3 regions of the Sphingomonas sp. RS6 genome follow, and region 2 is predicted to be linked to each of the others. Evidence: predicted binding sites of a transcription regulator. Region 2 holds the regulator's gene; each other region holds the start of a gene.

What was found. Region 2 encodes LexA, which represses DNA repair genes until DNA is damaged. Its sites were predicted from a motif close to GTTCCNCNCTTGTTCT; they were not measured.
Region 1: the regulator LexA is predicted to act here: its motif matches at 3,965-3,980, upstream of ACX40Y_RS02650 (ImuA family protein).
Region 3: the regulator LexA is predicted to act here: its motif matches at 1,623-1,638, upstream of ACX40Y_RS07465 (ATP-dependent helicase).

What each region holds. Positions count from the first base shown of each region.
Region 1 covers NZ_JBTMWM010000001.1:568,077-575,506, reverse strand. Annotated here, with positions in the region: gene ACX40Y_RS02675 (aspartate kinase) at 1-792, opposite strand, end outside; gene ubiG (bifunctional 2-polyprenyl-6-hydroxyphenol methylase/3-demethylubiquinol 3-O-methyltransferase UbiG) at 852-1,583, shown strand; gene ACX40Y_RS02665 (hypothetical protein) at 1,602-2,180, opposite strand; gene ung (uracil-DNA glycosylase) at 2,285-2,995, shown strand; gene ACX40Y_RS02655 (PEPxxWA-CTERM sorting domain-containing protein) at 3,076-3,732, opposite strand; gene ACX40Y_RS02650 (ImuA family protein) at 4,036-4,746, shown strand; gene ACX40Y_RS02645 (Y-family DNA polymerase) at 4,664-6,748, shown strand; gene ACX40Y_RS02640 (error-prone DNA polymerase) at 6,754-7,430, shown strand, end outside.
Region 2 covers NZ_JBTMWM010000003.1:239,724-247,153, forward strand. Annotated here, with positions in the region: gene astD (succinylglutamate-semialdehyde dehydrogenase) at 1-534, shown strand, start outside; gene ACX40Y_RS08335 (PilZ domain-containing protein) at 626-1,567, shown strand; gene ACX40Y_RS08340 (molybdopterin molybdotransferase MoeA) at 1,609-2,793, shown strand; gene lexA (transcriptional repressor LexA) at 2,851-3,528, shown strand; gene bla (subclass B3 metallo-beta-lactamase) at 3,617-4,474, opposite strand; gene ACX40Y_RS08355 (ComEC/Rec2 family competence protein) at 4,471-6,633, opposite strand; gene gltX (glutamate--tRNA ligase) at 6,662-7,430, shown strand, end outside.
Region 3 covers NZ_JBTMWM010000003.1:52,227-59,656, forward strand. Annotated here, with positions in the region: gene ACX40Y_RS07465 (ATP-dependent helicase) at 1-1,619, opposite strand, end outside; gene ACX40Y_RS07470 (putative bifunctional diguanylate cyclase/phosphodiesterase) at 1,774-3,321, shown strand; gene ACX40Y_RS07475 (hypothetical protein) at 3,377-3,571, shown strand; gene ACX40Y_RS07480 (inorganic phosphate transporter) at 3,642-5,282, shown strand; gene ACX40Y_RS07485 (hypothetical protein) at 5,339-5,524, opposite strand; gene ACX40Y_RS07490 (MFS transporter) at 5,652-6,935, shown strand; gene rsmD (16S rRNA (guanine(966)-N(2))-methyltransferase RsmD) at 6,913-7,430, opposite strand, start outside.

The sequences.
Region 1 (7,430 bases), on a different contig from region 2:
GCCGGTGATGAGCTGGCGTTCCACGTCCTGAATCTCCTCTTCGCCCACGATCATCGTCCCGGGCAATGTATCTGCCATCGGCGCATCGTCGCCCGTGAAGGACGAGAGCACCTGCACGCGAACCCCCGCCTTCATCGCCAGGCCGACCGAACGGGTCTGGAGCACCTTGGCGCCGACGCTGGCGAGTTCGAGCATTTCTTCATAGGTGACGCGCTTCAACTTGCGCGCGCGAGGCACGATGCGCGGATCGGTGGTGTAGACGCCGTCGACATCGGTGTAGATGTCGCAGCGATCGGCCTTCATCGCCGCCGCCATCGCCACGGCCGACGTGTCCGATCCGCCGCGGCCCAGCGTGGTGACGCGGCCGCCATCGGTAACCCCCTGAAAGCCAGGGATCACCGCGACTTCGCCGGCGGCGAGGCTGGCGTTGAGCGCCGCCGTGTCGATCTCGCCGATTCGCGCCGAGCTGTGCGCGTCGCTGGTGCGGATCGGCAATTGCCAGCCCAGCCACGAACGCGCGGGCACGCCGATCGCCTGCAGCGCGATCGCCAGCAGGCCGCTGGTCACCTGCTCGCCGGCCGCGACCACTACGTCATATTCGCGCGTGTCGTAGAGCGACGAGGCTTCGCGGCAGAAGCCGACCAGCCGATCGGTTTCGCCGGCCATCGCGGAGACGACGACGGCGACCTGGTTGCCGGCGTCCCATTCGCGCTTCACGCGCGCGGCGACATTGCGGATTCGTTCGGTGCCGGCCATCGAGGTGCCGCCGAACTTCATTACGATACGGGCCATGGCTTGGTTGCTTGTTTCCGGGCCTTGGGAGAGATGGGCGAGCCTGATAGGAGCGGCGGATGGCGAACGCAACAAAAGCTACGATTGACCCCCGTGAAGCTGAACATTTCGGTCGTCTTGCGGCCGATTGGTGGAATCCGAAGGGGTCTTCCGCAATGCTGCACAGGCTGAATCCTGCTCGACTCGCCTATATCCGGGCCGCCGTCGATGCGCATTGGGGCAGTGATTCGGGCGGGTTCACGCCGCTGGCGGGCAAGACCGCGATCGATGTCGGCTGCGGCGCCGGGCTGCTCTGCGAACCGCTGGCGCGGCTGGGCGCGCACGTCACCGGCATCGACGCCGCACCCGAAAACATTGGTGCGGCGGCCGCCCATGCGGCGCAGTCGGGTCTCGCGATCGACTATATCGCCGGCGGGATCGAGGACCTTTCGGGCCGGCAGTTCGACCTCGTCACCTCGATGGAAGTGATCGAACATGTCACCGATCCGACCACGTTCGTTGCGGGGCTGGCCGGGGCGCTGGCCGAAGGCGGGCTGATGATCCTGTCGACGCCGAACCGTACGCCCCTGTCACGGCTGGCGATGATCACCCTGGCCGAGGGCACCGGCGCGATCCCGAAGGGCACCCACGACTGGCAGCGATTCTTGAAGCCTGAGGAGCTCGAGGCGCTGCTCGCCGACGCTGGTCTGAAGGTGATCGACCGCAAGGGGCTGATCCTATCCCCGGCGCGCGGCTTCGTGGTCGGCGAGCAGGAAGCGCTCAACTATCTCGTCACCGCGGTCCGCGCCTGACCCGCGGCGAGTACGCCGTCAGCGGTTGAGATCGAGCACGAAGATCGGGCCGAAATCGAGCACCTGTTTCGCGGTGGCGAGATGGAGCGAGACCGAAAGCTCGCCGGGCGCATAGTCGCGGTCGGCCGTGCCGGCGACGGGATACATCTTCCAGTCGCCGGTGACTTCGATCGGGCTACCGAACACCGGCGTATAGGGTTCCTTGGCCATCGCGACCTGCGCCGTCGCGATCCTGGCGCGATTGGCACCGGCAGGCAGCTTTTCGGCGCGCGCCCAAATGACGATGACCAGCTTGTCGCCCTTCTTCACCGGCTGGTTGAGCGGCGACAGCAGCCCGACACTGTAGGGCTGGTCCGACGCGCCGGCGATCGGCACCCGCAGCGCCCATTCGCCCTGCACCGCCTTGTCCTTGTGGATGGCGGGTTTGGTCGGCAGGCCATAGACGATGAAGCTCGACGGCTGCGGCGTGTTGATGATCTGCTTCGTGACGTCAGGCTGGGCTTGTTGCTGCGTCTGTTGCTGTGCGGGTGCCTGTTGCTGAGCGGGCGCTGCCTGGGCGGCGGCGCACAGCGCAGCCGCGACGAACCATTGTTTCATCGTCTGTCCTCCCCCTTTGTTTTGACTCGAGGCTATCCGGTTCGTTGGCACTGTCAATCGCGCGGCGGTTGACACCGGCCGGGCGTGGCCGACACATGCGCGCCATGTCGACGGTCAAGCTGCATCCGAGCTGGCTCGCGCCGCTTCAGGACGAGTTCAATCAACCCTATATGGCGGCCCTGCGCGACTATCTGCGCGCTGAGAAGGCAGCGGGGAAGCGCATCTTTCCAGCCGGCAGCGAGTGGTTTCGTGCGCTCGATCTGACGCCGCTCGATCAGGTGCGCGTCGTGATCCTGGGGCAGGATCCCTATCATGGCGAGGGTCAGGCGCATGGGCTTTGCTTTTCGGTGCGGCCCGGCGTCCGCACGCCGCCCAGCCTCGTCAACATCTACAAGGAGATGGAGGCCGATCTGGGCATTCCCCGCGCGGGCCACGGCTTTCTGGAACATTGGGCGCGGCAGGGCGTGCTGCTGCTCAATTCGGTGCTGACCGTCGAAATGGGCCGCGCCGCCGCGCATCAGGGGCGCGGGTGGGAACGGTTCACCGATGCGGTGATCCGGCTCGTCAACGCCCAGGTTGAACCGGTGGTATTCCTGCTCTGGGGCAGCCATGCGCAGAAAAAGGCGGCGTTCGTCGATTCGATCGAGCGGGGCGGGCGCCATCTGGTGCTGAAGTCGTCGCATCCGTCGCCGCTATCGGCACATGGCGGGTTTTTCGGCTCGCGGCCGTTCAGCAAGGCGAATGCGTTTCTGGAATCGCGCGGGCGGCAGCCGATCGACTGGGCGCTTCCCGCCTCGCCGGCGAGCGAGGGCTGAACGCGCCTAGCTGTGCCCGACAAGGCGATGCCGGGCATGTGGCCCGGCATCGCGATTGGGTGCTTCCGAAAGCGCGAGGCTCAGGCCGCGAGCGCCTGACCGGCGACGCTGCGGCGGCGGCGCATCGCGGCGCCGGCAAGGCCGAAGCCGCCAATCATCATGGCCCAGGCTGCCGGTTCGGGAACCGCGCCGCCCGTCGCGTCGGTGGTGAACGTCAGGCTCCAGCCACCGGCGATGGTGCCGGTATCGCCCGGAAAGACGTCGCCGACAAATAGCGTCCATGTGCCATTCGGCGATGCGCCGAAGAAGTCTGCGAATGACAGCGCGTTAGCATAGCCGATAAACTCGTAGAAGCCATAGTTGGACGGGAGATACGTGCCCGACGTGACGGGCGTGAAATCAACAAAGGACTCGGGCAACGCCGTGCTGGCATCGTCGCTGAAGGTGAGGTCGATGTTGTTCCAGTCCGTGCCTGATCCAACCTGGCTCATGAAGACGAAGCCGAGGCCCAGGTCGACGTTGAGCAGGCCGAGCACCAGATCGTCCGGATAAGTATGGCTGATGTCATTGAGGGAAAGGGTAAGACCCGTGATGTTTCCGGCGATCCCGAAAACATTGATGCTGCTGGTGACTTCGCCGGCATCGACGATGGCGATCGGATCGGGGTTCGAAACCGTCTGTGCGATTGCTGGCGTTCCAGCGAGGGCGAGCGCGCAGGCCGCGAGTAATGCTTTCATCTGGTATCCCCTGTGTTGCGCAATGGCGGCTCAGAGTCCCTCGCATGTTCGACCAAGTCAACAGGTCGTTAACCACAATTTGACAGCAAGCCGCCAATTCTGTGTCGCAGGGGCACGGCGCCGGTGGCGGATGAACCAATCGGATAGCGCAGTGTTTCGTTCGCCCGCAGTGTGGCGGGTGATGTTGGTGGTCGGTTCAGGACGCTCTGCCCGATTGACTCGCGCAGATTTAAGAACAAAATAGGAACGAAGTCTTAGCGAGTCGTCGTGCCCGATCCAGCCGCCCTTGACCAGTTACGTGCGATGCTCCGTACCATCGAAGGTACCGGATTCCGTCGCCGCCCGGTATTGCCGTTCGGCCTGGAGCGGCTCGATGCGCGGCTGGCCGATGGTGGGTTGCGGCTCGATGCGCTGCACGAGATCGCCGGCGCGACGCCCGATCTGACTGACGATTGCGCGGCCACCGCCTTTCTGGGCGGCATCGCCGCGCGCTGCTGGGGGCCGGTGCTGTGGGTGGTCCGGCGGCGCGACCTGTTCGCGCCCGGGCTGGCGCAGGTCGGGCTCGACCCAAAGCGCGTGATCTATGCCGAGGCGCGCGATGACGACGAACTGCTCGCGATCATGGAGGAGGGGCTGCGGCATCGCGGGCTCGGCGCTGTGATCGGCGAAGCGAAGCGGGTTGCCATGCCCGCCACTCGCCGGCTGCAACTGGCGGCGGAGGGCGGGCGCACGATCGCGTTGCTGCTCAAGCGCCATGCGCGCGCGGGGAGCGATCCGCTGGGGGCACCGTCTGCCGCGGTGACACGCTGGCGGATCGGCTGTGCGTCCTCGGCGCCGCTGCCGGTGGAGGGGGTCGGGCGGCCGCGCTGGGAGCTGTCGCTGGCGCGGCAACGTGGGGGGGAATCGTTCCAATTCTTGGTGGAGGCCTGCGATGCAACGGGTCGCTGCGCTCTTCCTGCCCCACTGGTCGCTCGACCGCGTGCGGCGGGCGGAGCGGCGCGTGCCGCCGCCTGAGCGGGCGCACCCTCTTTCTCCCGACTCGCCTTCCGACGATGCGCTCGCGCCCGTCCAGGCGCTTGCGGCTGCCGAGCAGGAAGCGGCCTGTTCCGTCCAGCGCGGCGGCGGCTGGCGGCCGGGCGCGCGCTGGGCGCGGGCCGCGCGCGATGCCGCCATCGCCGCGCTGCCGCCGCACCAGCGGCCGCCGATGCGCGAGCTCGGCCGGCGCAGCGAGGCGGCCGAGCCGGTCTTCAAGCGGATGCGGCCCGACGAGGGCGGGGCGATGGCGGGCGGGGTGGTGCCGCTGCCGCTGGCGGCGCGCGGGGGGGCGCCGTCCGTTGCTGTGCCCACCCCCGCCACCCCTACAGCGTCATCCCCGCGGAGGCGGGGATCCATTGACTCAGCGGTTGAAGAGGGCGCCGCGACGGCACGGCGAATGGATCCCCGCCTTCGCGGGGATGACGATGGAGGGCGGGGGGAGCGCCGGAGCAAAACGCAGGCGACGTTGGGGGATGTGGGGAAGGCTCCCCGCATCCTCTCCCGCCGCACCGGCAGCCGCAGCGAAGTCGCCGCCGCCTGCCCCGCAGCGATCACCGCGGGTATCCGCATCGGCATGGCGCTCACCCAGGCCCGCGCGTTGGTGCCCGATCTGCGCGTCGACCCCGCCGACCCGGACGGCGACCACGCCGATCTCGAACGCTTGGCGCACAGCCTCGCCCGCCGCTGGTCGCCCAGCGTCACCCTCGCCGGCGAGGACCTGCTGTTCCTCGACCTGACCGGCGTCGCCCATCTCCATGGCGGCGAGGCCCGAATGCTGCGCCGGCTGCACGCGCTGCTCGCCCGGCTGGGGTTCGCGAGCAAGATCGCCGTCGCCGATACCCCCGGTGCCGCCTGGGCCTTCGCACGCTTCCGCCCCGAGACGTTGCTGCTCTGCCCGCCCGGCGAGCATGCCGCCTGGCTCGCTCCGCTGCCGGTCGAGGCGCTGCGGCTGCAAGGCGATGCGCTCGACCTGCTCCACCGGCTCGGCGTCGACAGCATCGGCCAGCTCGCGGCGTTTCCCCGCGCGCCGCTGGTACGCCGCTTCGGTACCACGATCGCCGCGCGGCTCGACCAGGCGCTGGGCCGCATCGCCGAGCCGGTCACCCCGGTCACCCCCCCCGAGCCGATCGCGGTCACCCAGCGCTTCGCCGAGCCGATCGCCACCCCCGAGGCGATCGCCCACTGGCTGGGCGATCTCGTCCACCGCCTCGCCGGAGCGCTGGCGGAGGCGGGGCAGGGCGCGCGCCGGATCGGGCTGGTCGCCGATCGGGTCGATGGCGTGCCGCAGCGGATCGGCATCGGCCTTGCCCGCGCCAGCCGAGATCCAGCGCATCTGCTCCGCCTGCTCGCGCGCCGGATCGACCAGATCGAACCCGGCTATGGCCTAGACGCGATGACGCTGCATTTGCTGCGCAGCGAACCGCTTGGGAGCCTGCCGGTGGACGAGCGGCTCGATGCCGAGACGGCGCCCGATCTCGCCCCGCTGATCGACACGCTGGCGACGCGGATCGGCATGGCGCGGCTGTGGCGGATGCGGCCGGTGGAAAGCGACGTACCCGAACGCTCGGCCGCAGCACTCCCGCCCCTCGACCCGCCGGAGCGCGAAGCCCCGCCGATGAAGGCCGACGATGTCCGCCAGCTGGACCGGAACGCCCCGCTGCCGCCCTGGCATCCGGATTGGCCGCGCCCGATTCGCCTGCTCCGCCGGCCCGAGCGGCTGGACTTCGTCGTCGCCGAACTGCCCGACCAGCCGCCGCGCCGCTTCACCTGGCGGGGGGAGCGGCACGAGGTGGTCCGCGCCGACGGGCCCGAGCGCATCCATGGCGAATGGTGGAAGCGCGCGACCGAGACGCATGCCACGCGCGACTATTTCCGCGTCGAGGACGAGCGCGGCCGCCGCTACTGGTTGTTCCGCCAGGGCGATGGCGAGCGCAGCGTGACCGGTGATCTCAGCTGGTACCTCCACGGCCTGTTCGGGTGAGCGCGATGTACAGCGAACTCCAGGTCACCAGCCATTATTCCTTCCTGCGCGGCGCCTCCGCGCCTTCCGAGCTGTTCGAGGCGGCGGCGGCGTTCGGCATGCCCGCGCTCGGCATCACCGATCACAACAGCGTCGGCGGCATCGTCCGCGGGCTGGTCGCGGCGGAGGAGACCGGCGTGCGCCTGGTCACCGGCTGCCGGCTGGATCTGACCGACGGCAGCGGCGTGCTGGCCTGGCCCGAGGATCTGGCCGCCTGGTCGCGGCTCACCCGGCTGCTCAGCATCGGCAAGGCGCGCGCTGATGCGCAGCATGGCGAGAAGGGGCAGTGCTTCCTCCATTGGGAAGACGTGGCCGGCCATGCGGACGGCCTCGTCGCCGCGTTGGTGCCCGGCATGGCGGACAGCGGCGACCCGGCCGCGCTGCGCTGGATGGCGGATGTGTTCGGGGAGCGCGGTCATGTCACGCTCACCCGTCATCGCCGTCCGCAGGAGGCAGTTCGGCTGCACGGGCTGGCAGAGGCCGCCGCCGCGCATGGCCTGACCCCGCTCGCCACCGGCGACGTGCTCTACCACCATCCCGACCGGCGGATGCTGCACGACGTGATGACCGCGATCCGCCACACCACAACCGTGGACGATCTCGGCTTCCGTCGCGCCCGCAGCGCCGACCGGCACCTCAAGCC
Region 2 (7,430 bases):
GAGCCGCATGCCGATCCTCAGCCCTTCATGGGGCCGGTGATCGACAATGCCGCCGCCGACATGCTCACCGAAAGCTTCCTCGCGCTCTCGACGATCGGTGGCCGCCCGCTTCGCCACATGGAGCGGCTGATCGAGGGCCGCCCCTTCCTCACCCCGGGCCTGATCGACATGACCGAGGCACGCGAAAAGGTCGATGTCGAACTGTTCGGCCCGGTGCTCCAGCTGTTCCGCGCCACCAGCTTCGAGCAAGCGATCGCCGAGGCGAACGACACCCGTTTCGGCCTCTCCGCCAGCCTAGTGAGCCAGGAACCCCGGCTCTACGATCAGTTCTGGTCCAACATCCGCGCCGGCATCGTCAACTGGAACAAGCCGACCAACGGCGCGAGTTCGGCCGCGCCGTTCGGCGGGATCGGCTGGTCGGGCAATCATCGCCCCAGTGCCTATTATGCAGCGGATTACTGTGCCTATCCGGTGGTCAGCTCCGAATCCGAACAGGCCCGTGCGGCGATGGGGGTCGGCCTTCGCGATGCCTGATCCGGCGCATTAGGCATTTGGCAACCGTCCCGCTTAACCGCCGCTTCAATGGCTTCCCGCCAAAAGAGGGGCGACCGGACGGGAAACAACAATGAACCACGGGCTTGCGTCCGCGACCATCTTCAGTCTCGACGATACCATCCCTGGCCCGGCCCGTCGTGAATTCGCGATCAACGGGCTCGATCTTGCCCTGCTCGAGGATGACGCCTGTGTTCAGGATTGCGCGATCCGCTGGATCGGCCCCAAGGGCGCGGTGCTCGCGGTCGCCGATCCGCTGGCCGAAGACCGGCCGATGACGCTCGTCCTGCCCACCGGCGAGCGGCTGTCCGGCCGCACCGCCTGGTCGCATGGCTGGGAAATGGCCTTCGTCTTCGATCGGGCGATCGACATGGTCGGCGTTCTCGCCCGCAATCTCGCCAGCGTTCCCGCCGAGCGCCGCATGCTCCCCCGAATCGAGCTGCGCCAGACGGTCGGCATCCGCTGGGACGGCCATGTCGAACAGGTGCGGACGCGCAACATCTCCCAGGGCGGCATCGGCATCGAAGTGCGCTCGCCGCTTACGCCGGACACCGCCGTGCAACTCACCGTCGATGGCCTGCGCCCGCTCGACGGAACGGTCCGCTGGGTCGATCAGGGGGCAGCGGGCATCTTGTTCGCTGAGGAGTTGGGCTGGCAGACATTGCTGCCCTGGCTCCGCAGCCTTCAGCGCGATCACCATGCGGTGCCGATGCACGGCAGCGATGGCGACACGCTGCTCGCCGATCCCAAGGCGCTACGGGTCGATTCGCCGGCGCGGGTCCGCGAAGGCGTGCGCTGGTGGAATGTGCGCGTCCGCGCGCTCACCCCCTATCTGGTCGAGTTCGAGGCGCGCCACGCCTTCCGCCCCGGCAGCCAGCTCTGGGTGGCGCTCACCGGGCTTGGCGGCGGTCCGGCCCGCGTGCTGGAAGTCGATCAGCGTCGCGCGCTTTGCGAGTTCCGCCTGCCGCTCCGCGAAAGCGATCTCCACGGATTCTCGGTGCGCGGCACCGCCTGACGGGGCTTGTGTCGCCGGCTTCACCGGGCCAAGCCCCGGAAATGACCGCGCTTCTTCCGATCGCCGATGCCCAGTCGCGCCTGCTCGCGCTGGCGCCCAGCCTGCCCGTCGAACATGTGCCGCTGGCCGAAGCCGCCGGACGGTGGGCGGCGGCGGATGTCGCGGCACTGCGCACGCAGCCTGCGGCGGACCTCTCGGCGATGGACGGGTATGCGATCCGTTTCGACGACATACCCGGTCCGTGGCGGCTGGTCGGCGAAAGCGCGGCCGGCCGGCGGCATCAGGGAATTGTCGCCCCCGGCGAGACGGTGCGGATCTTCACCGGCGCCGCGCTGCCCGACGGGACGGACACGGTCCTGGTCCAGGAGGAGGCCGACGCGGATGGCGACACCATCCGTCTGGCCGGAAACGGGCCTGCCCATCATGGGCGGAATGTCCGCCGCCGCGGACTCGACTTCGAGGCTGGCGAACCGCTGGTTCGCCGGGGCGAACGGCTGACCCCGGCACGACTGGCGCTCCTCGGCGTCGCGGGGATCGCAACCATTGCGGTCCATCGCCGCGTCCGGGTCGCGCTCGCCGCGACGGGCGATGAACTGGTGGCCCCAGGTTCCCCGCTCGGCGACGCCCAGTTGCCCGAAACCAACCGGCTGATGCTCGAGGCGCAGCTTGCCGGCCTCCCGGTCGAAATCGTTGATCTGGGAATCATCCCCGACGATCTCGCCGCGCTCACCCATGCCTTCGCCACCGTCGACGCCGATATCCTCGTCACCACCGGCGGCGCGTCGGTGGGGGATCATGATCTTGTGCGCCCCGCACTCAAGGCGGCGGGCACCACGCTCGATTTCTGGCGGATCGCGCTGCGGCCGGGCAAGCCGATGATGGCGGGGCGACGCGGCACAATGGCGGTGGTGGGGTTGCCGGGAAATCCCGTGTCCGCCTTCGTGACCACCATATTATTCGTCCGGCCGCTCGTCGCCCATGCTGCGGGTGCCGCCGCTCCCTTCCCCATCGAACGCGCGGCCGTGCTCGGCGAACGGATCCCGGCGAACGGCGATCGCACCGATTATCTGCGCGCCGTCGTCGTCGACGGCGCGGTGTTCGCCTCCACCATCCAGGACAGTTCGATGCTGCGCACCCTCGCCCGCAGCAACTGCCTGATCGTGCGGCAGCCCAATGCCCCGGCCGCCGACAAGGGCAGCGAGATTCGCATTCTCGACATCGCTTGACACGGTGCCGGAACATTGCGTAAACGTTCCCAGTCTGTTCTAGACACGGAGGATTGGATGCTCACGCGCAAGCAGCACGAGCTGATCTGTTTCATCGCGGATCGCCTCAACGAAACCGGCGTCTCGCCGTCGTTCGAGGAGATGAAGGAGGCGCTCGACCTCAAATCCAAGTCGGGGGTCCATCGCCTGATCAGTGCGCTGGAGGAACGCGAGTTCATCCGCCGCCTGCCGAACCGTGCCCGCGCGCTCGAAGTGCTGCGCATGCCCGAACGCGGCGAGAAGAAGGCGCCGGCCAAGTCGGCGCGGCCGCTCGTTTCGTCGCCGGCGTCCTCGGTGCCGCCCGCGGCGGCCAATGACGTGCTCGAAATTCCGCTGCATGGCCGCATCGCGGCAGGTACGCCGATCGAAGCGCTCGAAGGCTCGACGATGCTGCCGGTGCCGGCCGCGTTGCTCGGGTCGGGCGAGCATTATGCGCTCGAGGTGGCGGGTGATTCGATGGTCGAAGCCGGCATTCTCGATGGCGATTATGCGCTGATCCGCCGGACGGAGACCGCGCGGGACGGCGAGATCGTCGTCGCGCTGATCGACGAAACGGAGGCGACGCTCAAATTCTTCCGCAAGGAAGGATCGATGATCCGGCTCGATCCAGCCAATCGCGACTATTCGCCGCAGCGCTACCGCCCGGACCAGGTTCGCGTTCAGGGCCGGCTGTCGGGGCTGTTGCGGCGCTACTGATGATGGCGCAGGCGTCGCACGGCGCCTGCATCATCGCACGAGTGTGAACTTTGGCAACTTTGGCAACGTCCGGGTAACGTCTGACGGCTCAGCGTTGGGCCTTCAGTTCCGCTTCGAATGCCTTTTGCGCGGCCGTCACCCGGCGGGGCAGTTCGCCGGGGTCGACAAAGGCCATGGCATCGCCGGCCGCGAGCTTTCTGCGCTTCGCCTTCAGGTCGAACTGCTCGGCGTGGAAGCTCAGGAAGATGTCGGCATGCATTGCCCGCAACTTGGCGAAACTGTTGCGGAAATCGTCCGGCGCGCGGTCATAGCCATGGCCGGGCGTCAAAGGCTGGTCGGCGACGCTGAGGCTGCAGGCGAACAACACCGTCAGCGGCTTGCCGCCCGAGCGGACCTGCGTCGAAAAGCTGGTGCACCCCTTGGTATGCCCGGGGGTCAGGTGCGCGACGATCGCGGTGGTGCCGATGCGGACCGTCTCGCCGTCGGCCAAGGTGCCGTCGACGGCCACGGGTGGCGCGCTCGACAGGTCGGGTCGATAATCGGGATGCCCGGTTTCGAGTGCGGGAATTTCGGCGGCGGCCGCCAGAAGCCGGGCGCCCGTTCGCCGCTTGAGCTCGGCCAGCCCGCCCGAATGGTCCCAATGGGCGTGGTTGATCAGCAGGATCTTCACGTCCTTCAGTCGAAAGCCGAGCTTTTCGATGTTGGCGGCGATCAACGGGGCGCTCTCGGCCATCCCGCCATCGATCAGGATATGGCCCTGCGGGCTGGTGATCAGATAGGCCGAAATGCCCGCGGTGCCGACATAGTGGATATTGCCGATGATCCGGAACGGCGCGGTCGGCCGATTCCACTCGGCGCGGACCCGGGCCCAGTCGGCCTGTTGTGCCGATGCGGCCGGCGCGGCGAATGCGGCCAGCAGCGCGGCAGCGGCATGGGAAAGGTTCACGGTCGACTCGCTCTGCTTTGCTCGAACCGCGGCTTGACGGTCGGCGGATGGATCCAGGGATGCGCCGTATCCGATCTGACCGTCCGGACGCCAGCGGTCCGTAGGTTGATCGCGACTCCGCCGCTGCGTTCGAGCGCCGGTCGATCGAGTTTCTGCCACCGTGGCTTGCATGGTGGCGGAAGGCGGCGGTCGCTGACGACGATGTCACTGGCTGCGCACAGCCGGATCAGTTGCGGCCAGTCGATCGCATAGCTGCTGCGCGTCGCCGCGATTCGCCAGCGCCGCCCGCCCGCACGATGCTCGACGATGCAGGCGTCGGCACTGCAGCGCGCCTCGGGGCGCTCGGTCATCAGTTGCAGATGCTCGGGCTCGACGCCGCCATTTTCGCCCAGCGTCGCCCGCGTGAAATCGCCGGCCCGGTCGCGAAGCAGCGCCCATGCGCCGTCGGGCATCCGGATGGCCAGATGACGTCCGTCACCCGTCACCAATAGGTCGGGCGACGGGCTGGCGAGGCCCCAGGCGGCGCCCAGCGTGAACGGCACCAGTCCGGCGAATCGGAGCCCGGTGCGCCACAAGCCGATCCAGAGGCCGCCGAACACCATCAGCACAAAGGCACCGGCCGGCATCGCCGGCAGCGTCGCCAGCGCTCCCGGTGCAGATGCGGCGGTGTGGGCGAGTGCAAGAAGCAGCGCAAGCGCCTTGCTCACCAGCCACCACAGCGGCGCGCCGAGCCCGACCAGATCGAGAAACAGGGCCAGCGCCTCGGCCGGCATCACCACGAAGGTCGTCAGCGGGATCGCCACGATATTTGCCAGCGCGCCGTACAGGCCCGCCTTGTGGAAATGGAACAGCGCGATCGGCATCAGGGCAAGCTCGACGACAATGCCTGTAAGCAGCAGCGATGCGGCACCGCGCAGAAGCCGCACCGCCCTGCCCTCCTCCCGGCGCTCGAACCAGCGGCGCATGCGGGGCGACTCGTGCAGCACCACGATGGCGGTGACCGCCGCGAAACTGAGCTGGAAGCTGGGGCCGATCAGTGCCTCCGGCCAGAACAGCAGCACAACCGTCGCGCCGGCGGCGACAAGGCGCAGCGTTAGCGCCTCGCGGCCCAGAGCGATCGCCAGCAGGACCAGCAGCGCCGCGATGCAAGAGCGGATCGTGGGCACCTGCGCGCCAGTGAGCCAGGTATAGCCGATCGCCGCCAGCGCGCCCGCGCCCGCCGCGACAAGCGGGAGCCGCCAGCGGAGCGCCAGCGTCGGGCTGAGGGCGAGCAGCTTCAGCACGATCATCATGGCGGCGCCGGTCACCGCCGTCACATGAAGGCCGCTCACCGACAAAAGGTGCGCGAGCCCCGATCGTCGCATTGCTTCCGCATCGGGTTCGGCAATGGCGCCGCGGTCGCCGGTCGCAAGCGCGCTGGCGATGCCGCCCGCGCTGCCCGAAACCTGATGCTGGATATGCTCGGACAGCCGGGCGCGCAGCGGGGGCTTGCCGCTTGAACCCCCGTCGAGCCGCTTGACCGGCCCGATCGCGCGTCCGGTCGCACCGAGGCCCACGAACCACGCCGCCCGCGCAAAGTCATAGCCGCCGGGCACCGCCGCCGCCGCCGGCGGCATCAGCCGCGCCCTGACCGACAGTCTGGCGCCGATCTCCAGCGGCTGCGGAACTTCCTTCGTCGGCACGTTGACCCGCACCCGGGGCGGCAGATCCGGCCGCGCCTCGGGCGCAAGGACGATTCGCCAGATGTCGCGTGCCGGCAGCGCCTCGATGGCGTAGACGCGCCCCTCGAACGACACGACCGACGGCCGTGCGAGCACCGGCGCCGCCACGATTTCCGCGCGCCACCACATCAGCGCGCATCCGCTCGCGACGGCAGCACCCCCGACCAAGAGCATCCGGCCGCTGCGGCCGGGCATGGTCAGCCCGAGTGCCGCGACGCTCATCGCGCACAGGATCAGGCCGCACCATTGATAAGGCCCGGCCAGTCCGAACCAGCCCGCGACTCCAGCACCCAGCGCAACCGGCAGCCAGAGCACGAGCTGGCTTCGCTCCGCCTCCAAAAGCTGCTCGGCCTTCCGCCGAAGCGCCGCAAATGCCCGAAATGCCCCTATTTGAAGGGGGCGTGGGTGCGTGCTAGGGGCGGGAAAGGCATTGCCCATCGTCACAACAGTCTGGGAGCACGCGCGCTTGAGCGCAACAACCGAAGTCGGCGGAAACTCGCCGGTCGTCACCCGTTTTGCACCGTCGCCGACGGGCTTTCTACACATCGGCGGCGCTCGCACCGCGTTGTTCAACCTGCTCTTCGCCCGCCATCATGGCGGCAAGTTCCTGCTGCGCATCGAGGATACCGATCGCGCGCGATCGACCCAGCCGGCGATCGACGCCATCCTCGATGGCATGCGCTGGCTGGGGCTGGACTGGGACGGTGACGCCGTCTTCCAGTTCGCGCGGGCCGACCGCCATGCCGATGTCGCGCGGGCGATGATCGAAAAGGGCGCGGCCTATCGCTGCTATCTGACGCAGGACGAACTTGCTCAGATGCGCGCCGAGGCCGAAGCCGCGAAGAAGCCGCTGCGTATCCGCTCGCCCTGGCGCGACCGCACCGATGGCGATCCGGCCGCCCCGCATGTCGTCCGCCTGAAGGCGCCGGCCGAGGGCGCAACCACTATTCGCGACCTGGTCCAGGGCGACGTCACCGTCCAGAATGCCGAGATCGACGATCTCGTGCTGCTGCGATCCGACGGCACGCCGACCTATATGCTCGCCGTCGTCGTCGACGACAATGATATGGGCGTCACCCATGTGATCCGTGGCGACGATCACCTGAACAACGCATTCCGCCAGTTGCCGATCTACAAGGCGATGGGTTGGGCCGAGCCGCAATATGCCCACATTCCCCTGATTCACGGCGCGGATGGCGCCAAGCTGTCGAAGCGCCACGGTGCGCTCGGCGTCG
Region 3 (7,430 bases), 190 kb from region 2:
AGGCTGACATGCTCGAGGAATGCCGAAAGCGTCTCATATTCCTCCATCGCCCGAACGAGTTCGTTCAGATTCTCGAGCCGGCCGGCGGCCTCGGTGGTGCGATCGGCCTGCCACATCGCGGTATAGCCGCTCTCGTCGAGGATGATCCGCGCGAGATCCGGGTGTTGCAGGTCGTTGCCCATGCTCCGCCAGCGCGCCATGTCGCCGATCAGGTTGCCGAGCGATCGTCGGGCCTGCGGCGTAAGTTCATCGGTATCGAGGATGCGCGCGGCGGCGGCCGTCAGCGGCAGGCCCTGCACTCGGGCGAACTGGTGGACCTTGGCGAGCGCCTTGTCGCCCAGACCGCGCTTGGGGACGTTGACGATACGCTCGAACGCCAGGTCGTCTGCCGGCTGCGCCACCACCCGCAAATAGGCAAGCGCATCGCGGATTTCCTGTCGTTCGTAGAAGCGGAAGCCGCCGATGATGCGATAGGGAAGGCCGATCGCGATGAACCGGTCTTCGAATTCGCGCGTCTGGTGCTGTGCGCGCACCAGAATCGCGGCGCCTTCAAGGCTCAGGCCGCCGCGTTGCAGCCCCTCAATCTCCTCGCCGACACGGCGCGCCTCTTCCGGGCCGTCCCAGACGCCCAGAACCTTGACCTTTTCGCCGACGTCCACCTCGGTCCACAGCGTCTTGCCCAGCCGGCCGCCGTTATTGGCGATCACGCCCGATGCGGCGCCCAGAATGTGCGGCGTGGAGCGGTAATTCTGTTCGAGCCGGATCACCTTCGCGCCGGGGAAGTCCTTTTCGAACTTCAGGATGTTTTCCACCTGCGCGCCGCGCCAGCTGTAGATCGACTGATCGTCGTCGCCCACGCAGCAGATGTTCTTGCGTTCCTGCGCCAGCAGCCGAAGCCACAGATACTGGACGGCGTTGGTATCCTGATATTCGTCGACCATGATGTAACGGAAGCGCTGCTGATACTGCGCCAGAACGTCGCGGTCGGTTTTCAGGATGGTCAGCATGTGCAGCAGCAGGTCGCCGAAGTCGCAGGCGTTCAGCAGCCGCAGCCGTTCCTGATACTGTGCGTAGAGCGATTGTCCGCGGCCAGCGGCATAGGCCTCGGATTCCCCGCCATCGAGATCGGCAGGCACGAGCCCGCGATTCTTCCAGCCATCGATCAGCCCCGCCAGCTGGCGCGCCGGCCAGCGTTTCTCGTCGAGATCATTGGCGACGATCAACTGCTTCAGCAGGCGCAACTGGTCGTCGGTATCGAGGATGGTGAAGTTGCTTTGCAGCCCGACCAGCTCGGCATGCCGCCGCAGCATCTTTGCGCCGATCGCGTGAAAGGTGCCGAGCCACGGCATGCCTTCGACAGCCTCGCCGACTAGCCTGCCGACGCGCTCGCGCATTTCCCGGGCGGCGCGGTTGGTGAAGGTGACGGCCAGAATCTCCGAGGGGTAGGCGCGCCGCGTCCACAACAGATGTGCCAGCCTTGCGGTCAGCGCGGCTGTCTTGCCCGTGCCCGCGCCGGCCAGCACCAGCACGGGGCCGTCAGTGGTCAGCACGGCATCGCGCTGCGGCTCGTTCAGTCCGTGCAGATAGGGGGCGTCGGGTGTTTCGATCGGGGTCGGCATCCGCGAACAACTAGGGAACGGGGCCCGCCGGGGCAAGGCGGCGATCGCGCATCGTACCCTGCAGCGGCGGTTCGCCGGTAACCGCGTCTATAAAGGATCAAGGAGTCGCGAGTGGAACGATATGCGCGGTCGCTGGCCTAGACGCCGAATTTACGTGGTTACGCGGGCCGAGGCCGCGATCGTGACAGTCGGGGGCGTTCTGTTCGCGAGCTGGGCGTCGATCGTTCACCCGTTCGAAACCGTGGTGGCTTTCCTGATGTCATTCGGGAAATGGCCGGTCGACGAGATCTTCTTCACCTTTTCGCTTTCCGCTTTCGCCTTATTCGCGATCGCCTTGCGACGTGCCGGTGAACTCGCCGGCGAAATGGCCAACCGCGAGGCGGCAGAGGCGCGTGCGCTGTCGCTGGCGCGGCATGACCCGCTCACCGGCCTCGCCAATCGTCGCGTGTTGCAGGATTCGCTGCCGACGCTGGTCGCTGCCGCCGAGGCGGCGGCGCGCCAGTGCACGTTGCTTTGCATCGACCTCGATCATTTCAAGCCGATCAACGACGTGTACGGCCACGAAACGGGGGATCGCGTGCTGGGCGAGGTTGCGACGCGCCTGTCGCAGATCGCAAAGGGCGAACTGGTCGCCCGGACGGGCGGCGACGAGTTCGTCATGGCGGTTCTCCAGGAACATGGCAGTGATGCCGCCGCCCGCCTGGCTGGGCGGGTGATCCAGTCGCTTTCCGCCCCGTACCGAATCGGCGACCGCCGGCTCGAGATCGGCGCCTCGGTTGGCATCGCCCGAAGCCCGCTCGACGCGAGCTCGGCCGAGGACCTGCTTCGCGCCGCGGACGTCGCGATGTACGAATCGAAGCGGAGCGGGCGGGGCACCTATCACTTCTTCCGCAGCGACATGGACGAGCGGCTCCGCACCCGTGCCGCGATCGAGGCCGACCTGCGCGACGCGATCGAGAATGGCGAGATCGTCCCCTATTTCCAGCCGGTGATTTCGCTGGCCGATGATCGCGTGCTCGGCTTCGAGGCGCTCGCCCGGTGGCACCACCCGGTTCGGGGCACAATCGCGCCGGACACGTTCATCCCCGTCGCCGAGGATCTGGGCCTGATCGACATGCTGTCGGTGCGGATCCTGCGCGACGGGTGCATCGCGGCGCGCGAATGGGCGCCGGATGCGACGCTGTCGATCAACATATCGCCGGTGCAGTTGCGCGATCCGTGGCTCGCGGTGCGCCTGCTCGCCGTGCTCACCGATACCGGATTTCCGCCGGGTCGCCTGATCATCGAGGTGACCGAGAACGCAATCATCGACGATATTCCGGCCGTCGCCGAACTGTTCGAATCGCTCCGGCGCACCGGCATCCGCATCGCGCTCGACGATTTCGGCAAAGGCTATTCCAGCCTGTCTCATCTGCGTCTGCTGCACTTCGATCATCTCAAGATCGACGGGTCGTTCGTCCGCACGGTGGCTTCGCCCGAGAGCCAGAAGATCGTGAAGGCGGTGGCCGGCCTCGGCAAGGCGCTGGGCATGCCGGTGACGGCCGAAGGCGTCGAGACGGCTGCCGCCGCCGAGCTGTTGCGATCGCTCGGTTGCGAGCAGGCGCAGGGATATTTTTACGGGACGCCCGCGCCGGCGGGGGCGCTGGGCGTTGCGGCTGACGGCGAGTCCCGGTTCGAGAAGGGCGTCGCGACCGGCAACTGACGGCGCCGGATTGCCTAATGCCGCGCCCCCGCTTATGGGCGGCGCCAGAGTTTCTATGGCACCCCGCAACCTTTCCCGCCGGCTTAAGGTCCGGCTCGCAGCTGTCATCACGCTGGCGATCGTCGCTGCCGTCGTGGCGTGGCGCAGCCACCCGTCGGGCGCGAACATGGCATGTACGCCGGGGCGCGAGGAGCAGCGTGATTCCACTGGCAAGCTGGTGCGGATCGTCCGCACCGAATGCCTCCGCTGAGCCGTCATGGCCTGACCGTCATCGACTCGTCATCATCCTGTCACAAGTTACGCCCAGAGGCGCATTCATCATGGCGACACTCGCAATGGAACAAGCCCCGCCCGCACCTGCGGGACGGAGTCCCCGCTTCGACTACGAGACGCATCCCATCGCCAAGGCGCTGTTCGGGATCGTCATCGTAGGGGGTCTGGCTTTCGCCGGCTGGAGCGTTCTCACCGATACGCGCGGCGTGGGCGAGGAACTCGCATTCGGCGTTTTCGCCTTTCTCGGCCTTGCGCTGCTGATCGCCCTCGGCTTCGAGTTCGTGAACGGGTTTCACGATACCGCCAATGCCGTCGCGACCGTGATCTACACCAATTCGATGCCTGCCCATCTGGCGGTCGTGTGGTCCGGAGTATTCAATTTCCTGGGCGTGATGGTGTCGAGCGGCGCCGTCGCCTATTCGATCATCACGCTGCTGCCGGTTGATCTGATCCTCAACGTCGGCTCGGCCTCGGGCTTCGCGATGATCTTCGCGCTGCTGCTTGCCGCGGTGCTGTGGAATCTCGGTACCTGGTATATCGGCCTGCCCAATTCCTCCAGCCATACGCTGATCGGATCGGTGCTGGGCGTCGGTTTCGCCAACCAGCTGATCTCGGCGGGTTCGCGCGGCGGCACAGCCGGTGTCGACTGGAGTCAGGCGCAGAAGGTGCTGACCGGCCTGTGGATGGCGCCGCTGATCGGGTTCGGCGCGGCACTGCTGCTCCTGCTCGTGATGCGGATGCTGGTCCGCAATCCCAAGCTTTACCGCACGCCCGAAGGCAACACGCCCCCACCGTGGGGAATCCGCTCATTGCTGGTGTTCACCTGCACCGCGGTGTCGTTCAGCCACGGCTCGAACGACGGCCAGAAGGGCATGGGGCTGATCATGCTGATCCTGATAGGCTGCGCGCCGACGGCCTATGCGCTCAACCGCACCCTGCCGGCGAGTTCGACCCCGGCGTTCGTCGAAACGGCGCGTAGCGCGTCCGCGGCATTCGACGCGCGCAGTGGCGGCATCGTGATGCCGACCGATCGTGCGCGAGCGACGCTGACTCAGGCATTGCAGCAGCGCAAGGCGGACAGCCCGGCCGTGTTCGCGGCGCTCGAAAGCCTCTCCGAAGACCTCACCCAGCGGGTCGCCAGCTATGGCTCGCTCAGCAAGGTCCCTGCCGAAGCGACGTCGAACGTCCGCAACGACATGTATCTGGTGCTCGACTCCACCAAGCTGGCGATCAAGAAGCCCGACAGCTTCAAGCCCGCCGAGATCGCCAAGCTCAAGCGCTATCAGAAGACGCTTGAGGAGGGCACGCGCTTCATCCCGCTCTGGGTCAAGATCGTCGTTGCCCTGGCGCTCGGCCTCGGCACGATGATCGGCTGGAAGCGTATCGTTGTCACCGTGGGCGAGAAGATCGGCAAGCAGCACATGACCTATGGCATGGGCGCGTCGGCCGAACTCGTCGCGGCCGGCACGATCCTGGCGGCGGACAATTTCGGCCTGCCGGTTTCGACCACGCACATTCTGTCATCGGGCGTCGCTGGCGCATCGGTGGCGAGTGGTGCCGGCCTGCAGTCGCGCACGATCCGCAACCTTGCGATGGCGTGGCTTCTGACGCTGCCGGCCGCAATGGCGCTTTCCGGGGGCCTTTACTGGTTGATGCTCACGGCTGTTCGGGTGTTCGGCCTCAACTGATCGATGATACGGAGATTGTGGCGCGGGCGGCAAAGATACTGCCCGCGCCTTTCCTGTCAGACGCCCGGCGCGGTTCGCTTCAGTTCGTGCAGCGCCAGGTGAAGGCTCTGGCCGACACCCTGTGTATCGGCATGCAGATCGGCCTTCAGGTGCTCGACGGGATTGTAGCAGGCGACCGTCGCGCCGGCCATCAATGAGAAGAAGGTCGCATAGACCAATCGCTTGATTGGCGAATCGCGCATGTCCGTCTCCCTCTTATCCGGCGTTGCGAGTGCCTTGTCGGGTTAACCTTGCAAAACTGACCCGATGCTGAACGCCGCTTGACCAGCGGTCCAGCCGCGGCGAGGGGAGGGCCAGGGAGGATCGACCATGACCAACGCCGCCGCCGCCGTTTCAAACCGGCGCATCCTGTTCGCCAGCCTGGTCGGCACCTCGGTCGAGTTCTACGATTTCTATATCTACGCCACCGCGACTGCACTCGTCTTTGGCCCGCTGTTTTTCCCGGCGCAGGAGCCGTGGCTGCAACAGGTGGGTGCCTATGCCAGCTTCAGCGTCGCCTTTTTCGCGCGGCCTTTGGGCGGGCTGGTGTTCGGCCATTTCGGCGACCGGCTCGGGCGCAAGTCGACGCTCGTCGCATCGCTGATGCTGATGGGCCTTTCGACCGTGTTGATCGGCTGCCTACCGACACATGCGATGATCGGCTGGGTCGCACCGGTGCTGCTTTGCCTGTTGCGGTTCGGACAGGGCCTCGGCCTCGGCGGCGAATGGGGTGGGGCGAGCCTGTTGGCGGTCGAATATGCGCCAAAGGGCTGGGGCTATCGCTATGGCAGTTTCCCGCCGCTGGGGGCGCCGGTGGGGTTTATCGCGGCCAACGGGCTGTTCCTGCTGCTGGGTGCCTTTCTCGACGATGCCCAGTTCCGCGACTGGGGATGGCGCCTGCCGTTCATCGCGAGTGCGGTGCTGGTCGGGCTTGGGCTGTGGGTGCGGCTGCGTATCGCCGAGACGCCGGCGTTCGTCGAGGCCGCCGAACATGCGCCGCCGCCCGCCGTGCCGTTCGGCGAACTCGTCCAGCGGCATCTGGTCCCGACGCTCGCGGGCACGCTCGGCACGGTCGCGTGCTTCGCGCTATTCTATGTCGCGACGCTGTTCGCGATCGGTTTCGGCACGAAGACGCTCGGTTATGACCGCGAGGTGTTTCTGGGGATCGAGCTTGCCGCGATCCTGTTCATGGCGATCGGGATCGGTCTGGCCGGATGGATGGCGGATCATGTAGGCGCCGGGCGCGTGCTGGCGCTCGGCTGTCTGGCGATGGCGCCGCTCGGCATCGCCATGCCCTGGCTGCTGATCCCCGGCTCCCTCCCGGCGGTGTTCGTCTGGCTCGCCGCCGCACTGTTCGTGATGGGTTTCGTTTACGGGCCGCTCGGCGGCTGGCTGCCGAGCCTGTTCCCGGCCCAGGTTCGCTACACGGGCGTCTCCGTGACGTTCAACCTCGGCGGTATCCTGGGCGGCGGGCTGACGCCACTGATCGCCGAGACGCTGGTGGGGCGCGGCGGGATCGGCATGGTTGGCTGGTATCTCGCTGCCGCAGCGCTGCTCAGCCTCGGCGGCCTGATGATGACGCGCTGGTCGCTCAGTCGGCGCGAAGCAGGGTAAGCCGTGCCTTGCCGTGGACGCGATCGGCGTCGACGGTGAAGCCCGCCACCGAAACCATCTCGTCCCGGCCTGTCTCGATGCTTATCCAGGTCGCCGGCCCCACCCAACCGAGCCGTGCCAGCTTGTCGAGCGCGACGGCGCCCGCACCGCTGCCATAGGGTGGGTCCATCAGGATCAGGTCGAGCGGCGCCCGCGCAGGACCGAGCGCGAGCACCGAGCTCGGCCGGATGTCGGCACCCTTGGCGCCCAGCGCCGCGACATTCGCCTTCAGCGTATCGAGCGCCGCGCGATCCTGCTCGACGAACAGGCAGGATGCCGCGCCGCGCGACAGCGCCTCAAGGCCCAGCGCGCCCGAGCCGGCGAACAGATCGCCGACGGCGAGATCCTCGAAACTGCCGAGCCGCGACGCCAGCATCGAAAACAATGCCTCGCGCGTGCGATCGGCGGTCGGCCGCGTGGTATCGCCCTTCGGCGCGACCAGCAGCCGCCCGCGCC